DNA from 2 places in the Candidatus Clostridium stratigraminis genome. Region 1 is predicted to be linked to the other one. Evidence: riboswitches for the same ligand, from Rfam matches in the RefSeq annotation. Region 1 holds a riboswitch; the other holds the start of a gene.

Region 1 (4,431 bases):
GAAGGAGGAGACTGCGCTAATTTCGCATCTCAAGTTTTATTTGAGGGAGGAAGATTCAAGAAAAATGGTGCCTGGAATTATGAGAAGGGTTCGGGTTCGAGAGCCTGGCTTAATGCAGATGGCTTTAAAAGTTATATGCTATACAGTGGAAGAGCATCACTTATAGCTTATGGAAGTTATGAAAGGGTGGTTAAAGCTTCCTATAAACTGCTTCCAGGAGATTTTATTGCTTATGAAAAAAAGGGAGATATTACACATATTTCAGTTGTAACTGGTGCTGATTCAAAGGGATATTCCTTAGTTAGCTGCCATAATACAGATAGAAACAAAGTGCCTTGGGATTTAGGCTGGAGTGATAAGAACATAAAATTTTGGCTTGTAAGGGTACACTATTAAGGGAGGCTTGCAAAAATGATATGTAGTGTTAAAAAAGGCTTTAGTATTTGTTTAATAGCGGTTTTAATTCTTAATTTAAATATTTGTACTAAGGCTTTAGGAAATAAAAATAATAATGTCATAAAACAGGATCTATTATGCTTAATGCTGGCCTATCCAGAATACATTACTGGTCTTGAGGTAAAGGAAGACGGACTCGTCTATATAAAGATGAAATCAGGAAAGCATATTTTATATGATGATAAAAGGGTAAAATCTATTGAAGAAAAAATTAATAATGCTGATTTGCAGGACGCTATGGAACAAATCTATCCCTTAAGTTTTCCCAGTGGACTGGCAGATAAGAATTATGACCCTGGAAGATATAGAAATTATGAGCTCTTAAAAGAAGTCTATGGAGGTACAAAAGGGTCCGTTGAATCAAATCTTAAAAATGTAAATGCTGGACTTCAATTTAATGGAAGTAATAATGCTGCAAAGGAACTAAGTGCTGCTATAAGGGAAGCTACCGCTATGTCAATAGGAAATGATAATATAAGGAGAGCATTATTTCCCTCAAGAGGCACCTTTAATTATAGAAATATTTCCGGAACAAATAGGCTAAGTCCGCACGCCTTTGGTATCGCAATTGACCTAGCAAGCAGCAAATTCGATTACTGGAAATGGGCATCTGTTAAGGATGGAGAGAAAAGACTTTTAACCTATCCAAGGGAGTTAGTTGAAGTTTTTGAAAAACACAATTTTATCTGGGGAGGAAAATGGAATCATTTCGATATTCTTCATTTTGAATATAGGCCTGAAATCATTTTAAAGGCTAGATATTTCAGCACGAATATTGAAGAGAATGATGTTTGGTACAAGGAAATTCCATTAGATAGCTCACAGGTTAAGGAAAAAATTGAAAATATAAACAAGGAAATTAAATAGATTGTTAATTTATTAATTAAATTGACACAATATTCCTAATAGTATATATTAAAACTATAAATATTTGAAAATTTAAAATTAATATAACAGATGATATTAGCGGGAGATATCTATAGAGATAGCCGAAGAAGAAATAAACTAATTGCCGATTGGTTTAGAAGCTTTCAGGCAAAACAACCGTTAATGGATGGAACTCTGGAAAGTTCAGAAATGGCACCGAAGAAGAAAAATACTCTTAAGGTATTAAAACTTTCAGGTAAATATACAGAGAGATATGAAGGCTCACAGCATTGCTTTGCCATCATATCTCTTTTTATTTTAATTAAGAAAGCAATAAAGTTTATAAAACTAAATGTAACAGAAGGGAGAATGTGTTATGGAAAACATTAAAAAAACAGCTCTGTATAATGAACATGAGAAATATGGAGGTAAACTAATTGAGTTTGCCGGTTGGTATCTTCCAGTTCAATATGAGGGGATTATTGAGGAGCATGAAGCAGTAAGAAACAAAGCTGGTTTATTCGATGTATCTCATATGGGAGAAGTTGAAGTAAAAGGAAAAGAAGCTTTTGACTTCGTTCAAAATCTAGTAACTAATGATATAAGTGTTTTAAATGAAAATCAAGTTATTTACTCCTTCATGTGCTATGAGAATGGCGGTGTAGTTGATGACCTATTAGTGTACAAGTTTAATAATGAAAACTACCTACTAGTAGTAAATGCCAGTAATGTAGATAAAGATTATGAATGGATGCTTCAAAATAAAGGCAAGTATCAGGTAGAAATTATAAATATTTCAAAGGAAGTTTCAGAAGTTGCACTGCAGGGTCCTAAGGCTCAAGAAATACTTCAAAATTTAACAACTGAAAACCTTGATGATATAAAGTTTTTCTATTGCAAAAAAGATGTATCAATAGCAGGTATTAAATGTTTAGTATCAAGAACTGGATATACCGGTGAGGATGGGTTTGAAATATATACAGATAATAAAAATATTGAAGCTATATGGGAAAGTCTTCTCGAGACTGGAAAGGTTTACGGGCTGGTACCAGCTGGGCTTGGCTGCAGAGATACATTAAGATTTGAAGCAACACTGCCACTATATGGTAATGAAATTACAAAGGATATTACACCACTTGAAGCAGGATTAGGCTTTTTTGTTAAGTTAAATAAAGAAAACTTCATAGGTAAAGAGGCCTTAGCTAAGCAAAAGGAAGAGGGGCTTAAGAGAAAGCTAGTTGGGTTTGAAATGAAGGACAGAGGAATTCCAAGACACGGCTATGAAGTTTTTGCTAATGGAAAAAATATTGGTTTTGTAACCACTGGGTATTTTTCACCAACTTTAAAGAAAAATATAGGACTTGCACTTATTGATTCAAACTACTCAGAATTAGGAAATGAAATAAATGTTCAAGTAAGAAATAAATCATTAAAGGCAGAAGTTATTAGTAAGAAGTTTTATACAAAAAATTATAAAAAATAAAGACCGTTAGGCTCTAAATTGCTTTCTACGGGTAATCTAACCATTAATAATTGGCAAGTTAGACTACACCGTACCGCATAAAAAGTAAATATTAATATTGAGGAGGAAATATAAATGAAAGTATTAAAAGAATTATTGTACACAAAGGAACATGAATGGGTAAGAGTTGAAGGAGAAAAGGCTTATATCGGAATTACAGATTTTGCACAACATGCATTAGGAAGCATCGTTTATGTGGAATTACCAGAAGTAGACAATGAAATTAGTGAAGGGGACACCTTTGGAACAATTGAATCAGTTAAAGCAGCTTCAGATGTGTTTATGCCAATTGACGGAAAAATACTTGAAGTAAACGAAGCAATTGTAGACAATCCAGAATTAGTGAATGAAGATGCTTTTGAAAATTGGATGATATGTGCTGAAATATTAAATAATAGTCAGCTTCAAGGACTTATGAATGCTGATTCCTATGAAAAATTCTGTAATGAGGAGGCTTAATAATGTTTCCATATATACCTAACAGTAATATAGATGAGGAAAAGATGCTTGACAGCTTAGGTATGAACTCATTAGAAGATCTTTTTAAGGATATTCCAGAAGATTTAAGATTAAAAAGAAAACTTAATCTTAACGAGCCCATGTCTGAGCTTGAGGTTAGTAAAAAAGTTAAAGCACTTGCAGGTAAAAATCTTAACAGTGAGGATTTAGTATGCTTTTTAGGTGCTGGTTCCTACGATCATTATGTTCCATCAGTTATTAAGCACATTACTTCAAGATCAGAGTTTTATACTGCTTATACACCTTATCAGCCGGAAATAAGCCAGGGTACGCTGCAGGCTATTTTTGAATATCAGACTATGATTGCTGAACTAACTGGAATGGATGTAGCAAATGCATCTATGTATGATGGTGCAACTGCCTGCGCAGAGGCTGCAATGATGGCCTGTGAAAACACAAAACGTAAAACAATACTAGTTTCTAAGGCAGTACATCCTGAAATTAGAAAAGTATTAAAAACATACATGAGATTTCATGGAGAAGAGCTATTAGAAATAGATACTAAAGATGGAGAAACTGATATTGAAAGTCTTAAGGCTAACTTAAACAATAATTCAGCTGCTGTTATAGTCCAAAATCCTAATTTCTTTGGAATAATAGAAGATTTAACAGAAGTGGAAAAAGTAACTCATGGAAATAAATCCTTGCTAGTAATGAATGTTGATCCCATTTCACTGTCGGTTTTAAAGACTCCTGGAGAAATTGGTGCTGATATTGTAGTAGGAGATGGGCAAGCATTAGGAAATTCCATGAATTTTGGAGGACCATATCTAGGCTTTATGACTACAACTACGAAATTAATGAGAAAAATGCCTGGTAGAATAGTTGGTGAAACAGAAGATATAGACGGTAAGAGAGCCTTTGTGCTTACGCTTCAGGCAAGAGAACAGCATATAAGAAGAGAAAAAGCTACTTCAAATATCTGCTCTAATCAATCCTTAAATGCTTTAACTGCAGCTGTTTATCTTTCAGTTATGGGAAAAGAGGGCATAAGAGAAGTTGCAGAAACAAGCATGAGAAAAGCACACTATGCCTATAATGAACTAATTAAAACAGGTAAATATAAG
Region 2 (4,431 bases), on a different contig from region 1:
AGGATACTTCTTTACTTGTTCAAGAATAGGTAAAGTTTCATATACCTTTACTTCATCAGGTTCAATATTTTTCCCGGCTTTTCCTAGGTATGTTGCAGCTTTAAAGCCAATAATTCTAATTGCTTCTTCATGTTCATGCTGGAGGACTCCCTCTTTAGGCTCGCAAATTACAACCAAGTTATTAGTTTTTGAAAATGGTGTATACTTTGCACCTTCACCACTCATGTCGATTATGCCTTCTTGAAAACCTACTATTTTACCAGTAGTAACAACAGCAGCACCTTTTAGTACATGAGTTCTTCCTGAGCCAACAGTGTCAACCTTATTTATGAAGCCAGGAAATATTCCACCCTTTCCTTCTGTCTTAACTCTAGGTTCTATAACATCTTTTACAGGTATAATTCTGGTTTCCTCACCAGGCTTTGCAATATCAAAGTTAATAGATTTAATTCTATCATCTCCACTAACTTCATTTAATAACTCTTCTTTATTTACATAAAGAACTCCGTTTTCAACCTTAGTTTCAGCTCCAAATTGAAGATCCTTTATATAAATTTTACCAAGTTCTAAACGCAAAGCTGTCACCTCCTTATTAAAATAAATTTATAATTAACAATTAATAATTAAAAATTAGTAATTGTAATTCATTATTGCATAAGTATAGAGATAGTTTGTTAATTGACAAATTATCTTTTATATATTTTGAACAATGAAAGTTAAATAGTTATGTTTTCATTGTTCATTTTTTATTAACTATAGTGTTTCATAAACACTTTTTATAAATTCTTCTACATCATCTAAGCTGCTTATTTTGTCAGGAGTAATTGAGCTGACCTTTTCGCCATTTTTGTAAATTATCATTGTTGGAAGACCTAATACCTTTTGACCAATTGCAAGCCTTCTAGCACTGCTTATATTAAGACTTGAAAATTTTATTTTATCACCATATTTATGTTCCAATTCATGTACTCCAGGCATAAGTTCCTTGCAGATCTCACATTTATCTCCCCAAAAGTCAACAAATACTGGCATCTCAGCGTAATTTAATACCTCAGTCTCAAAATTATCCTTGTTTAATTCTAACATTTTCTTTTCCTCCTTTTAGTCGGAACACTGAGTAGTTTAAGACTACTCGCTTCCGCTCGCAAACTACCCGTAAAAGTCCATTTAGGACTTTTACCTCCTAAATTTCACTAAATTCATTTTCCAAATAATGTTCTGCATTAGTTGCAGCTATTGCTCCATCTGCAGCAGCTGTAATAACCTGTCTTAAGGACTTTCTTCTAACGTCACCGGCAGCAAATACTCCAGGTACATTAGTTTTCATTTCTTCATCAGTAATTATATACCCAGTTTCATCTAAATTTATTTTGTCTGTGAAAAGTTCTGTAATTGGCAGATAGCCTACAAATACAAAACATCCATCAACCTTTAAATCACTAGCTTCTCCTGTCTTTACATTTTTAAGTACAAGCCCTTCTAATATCTCATCTCCGTTAGCTTTTTCAACTACGGAATCATAAATAATATTTATTTTAGGATTGTTAAAAACTTTATCTTGTATGGATTTTGCTCCTCTAAATTGATCTCTTCTATGAATGATTGTTACATTTTCTGCAAACTTGGTTAAATAAATAGATTCTGTAAGTGCAGAATCACCACCACCTACAACTGCAACATCCAAGTCTGTGAAGAAGTCAGCATCACAAGTTGCACAATAGGATACGCCCTTACCCCTAAGTTCTAACTCATTTTCGAAACCGGCAAGTCTAGGATACGCTCCTGTTGCTATTATTATTGTTTTAGCTTCATATGTTTCTTTCTTACCTATAAGCCTTTTGATTTTTCCAGAAAAATCAACTTCAGTTATTTCATCTTTAGCAAATTTAGTACCAAACTCTTCTGCTTGTTTTCTCATTCTTTCAATTAAAGATGGTCCAGTACAATCCTCTACAGAACCTGGATAATTCTCAAGTTCATCAGTTGTTGCTGTCTGTCCTCCAAATTTTGCTCTTTCAATAAGTAATGTGTCCATTTTTGATCTTGCAGCATAAAGACCTGCTGATAAGCCTCCAGGCCCGCCGCCAATTATTATTGTATCGTAAATATGTGCCATGTACTTACCTCCTATAAATATTAATTAATAGCATTATATATAATATCAAAGTCTATTAATTGGAAATCTTTCAATATGCTCTCATTCCAATTAGGAATGCCAAAATCCTTCATGAACTTATTAGTAGTGCTGATACTATTTTCTATTAGCTCTAAGGATTCCATATCTATATTATTTTCCTTTTGTTTAGATATTATAATCGTTCTAAAAGGCATTTCATTTGGTTTAATGCTGCTTATTAAGGGATGTGTTAGAAGTCTATGATTATTATGAACATAGTCTCTAGCCTTAATTAAAACATCAACAGCTTTTCCTTTAATGAAATTAACAGAAAACTTATTTCCTAAATTTTCTTGTACCAAGGTATTATTGGTTATAACAATAATTGATTCAATCATACATTATTCTCCAAGTTATGTATAGGTTTTCAAGAAAAATATAAAACATTTCTTGTATAATCAGAAAACAAAAAAGACAAAGTACAAAGCCTTAAGCCCTTGTACTCTGTCTTTTAACCTGAGAGATTTACTCCTTCGGTGATGAACTTCTAATTTAAATAGTTCAAGCTTTCCAGAGATATGTCCGCTTTCGATACTTTTGCCTGAGAGCTTCACAGGTTTTAGGCTTTCCTGCTTATTCCTTCGGCTATCATAAATGATTATCTCTCGAAAGTTTCATCCATCAATATTATATAGGTATTATTTCCTTAATGCTATTATATTATATATATAATAAAATTGCTATAGTTTTTTGAATTAATTTCTATCAAATTCTATGAATACTGAATATAATATTTCAGAATTAATAATTCTCAATAAAAAAAATACCACTGGCACCACTTCCTGAATGAGTACCAACTACACATCCTACCTCACATTCAACAAAGTCCCTGCTCTTAAATACCAAATTTTCCTTTAAAACCTCATAGACGTCCTTATTCTCAACTTGCAGTAAAAATGATGGTTCATGGTCCTTGATACCTTTTTGTTCAATAAAATCCACTATGGTCTTACTTGCTTTTTTGCTTCCTCTAACCTTGTCCATTACAGCTATTTCCCCATTTTTTATCTCTAGAATAAGTCTTAATCCTAATATGCTGCCAACCATTCCTGCAGTTTTTGAAAGTCTGCCTCCCTTAACTAGGTTTTCTAAGCTTTCAAAGGATAATGCACTTTTTACATGTGGAATAATTTCTATAAGCTTTTTATTTATTTCCTCAAAAGAGTAATTTAATTCCCTTAAAATACAAGCTTTATAAACTAAAAGGCCAAGGCCCGAAGTAACATTCAAACTATCTATAACAAAAATGTCTTCGCTTTGCAGCATATCTTTAGCTATACATGCTGACTGGTATGTCCCACTCATCTTAGATGAAATATGTATTGAAAGAATTTTATAGCCTTCTTCTAAATATTTTTTATAGCAGTCATAAAAGCTTTGAGGATTGATTTGTGATGTAGTGGGAAAAACATCGTAAGTTTTTATTTTATGTAAAAATTCAGGGAGTTTTATATCTACTCCATCTCTATAAGCTTCATTTCCAAAATGTACTGTAAGGGGGAGTACCTCTATATCATATTTATTTATAATATCTAATGGCAAATCAGAGGTACTATCTGTAACTATTTTAATCTTATTCATTTAATTTCTCCTCCTACTTCATGTTTGGAAAGTTCATTTGTCTTAATGCTTCATAAGCTAGTATCGCAGCCGTGTTGGATAGATTTAATGAGCGAGTACTTGTTTCGAGCATTGGAACTCTAATTAATTTATCTAAGTTGTCATTCCGTATGCAATCGGGCAACCCAGCAGTCTCTTTTCCAAATATAATAAAATCGCCCTCTTTATAACTAACTTCGGAATAAAACTTTTTGCCTCTTGTAGTAGAAAAATAGAAATTTCCTTTTGGATACTTTTTTCTAAAATCCTCATAAGATTCATGTACTTCCATATCCAAATATGGCCAGTAATCTAGTCCAGCTCTTTTTAAATGTTTCTCCTCAAGGCTAAAGCCAAGTGGTTTAATAAGATGTAATTTAGAATTAGTTAATACACAGGTTCTAGCAATATTTCCTGTGTTTTGTGGAATTTCAGGCTCAAACAAAACAATATTCAAATTCAAATTTATTTCCAACTCCTCAATAGTTTTTTAAATCTTTAATACTTATATTATCTTATTAATGAATTCTAGTAAAGTAAGCTATTAATTATGTAAAATTAGTTCATCAATAGCTTTTGCTACCCCGTCATCATCATTTGTGGAAGTAACGTAATCTGCAGCATCTTTTACGAATTCTTCAGCATTTCCCATTGCC

The links. Region 1 has a riboswitch for glycine ahead of gcvT (glycine cleavage system aminomethyltransferase GcvT). Riboswitches for the same ligand answer to the same signal wherever they lie in the genome.
Region 2: linked by a shared signal. The riboswitch ahead of ACJDUG_RS14745 (GrdX family protein) and the one ahead of gcvT (glycine cleavage system aminomethyltransferase GcvT) in region 1 are both predicted to bind glycine.

What each region holds. Positions count from the first base shown of each region.
Region 1 covers NZ_JBJHZZ010000021.1:10,975-15,405, forward strand. Annotated here, with positions in the region: gene ACJDUG_RS16675 (amidase domain-containing protein) at 1-396, shown strand, start outside; gene ACJDUG_RS16680 (M15 family metallopeptidase) at 412-1,323, shown strand; glycine riboswitch at 1,414-1,513, shown strand; glycine riboswitch at 1,517-1,593, shown strand; gene gcvT (glycine cleavage system aminomethyltransferase GcvT) at 1,700-2,806, shown strand; gene gcvH (glycine cleavage system protein GcvH) at 2,921-3,304, shown strand; gene gcvPA (aminomethyl-transferring glycine dehydrogenase subunit GcvPA) at 3,307-4,431, shown strand, end outside.
Region 2 covers NZ_JBJHZZ010000014.1:5,961-10,391, forward strand. Annotated here, with positions in the region: gene ACJDUG_RS14730 (glycine/sarcosine/betaine reductase component B subunit) at 1-576, opposite strand, end outside; gene trxA (thioredoxin TrxA) at 754-1,086, opposite strand; gene trxB (thioredoxin-disulfide reductase) at 1,184-2,116, opposite strand; gene ACJDUG_RS14745 (GrdX family protein) at 2,137-2,514, opposite strand; glycine riboswitch at 2,696-2,794, opposite strand; gene ACJDUG_RS14750 (DegV family protein) at 2,918-3,757, opposite strand; gene trmL (tRNA (uridine(34)/cytosine(34)/5-carboxymethylaminomethyluridine(34)-2'-O)-methyltransferase TrmL) at 3,771-4,238, opposite strand; gene ACJDUG_RS14760 (Cof-type HAD-IIB family hydrolase) at 4,320-4,431, opposite strand, start outside.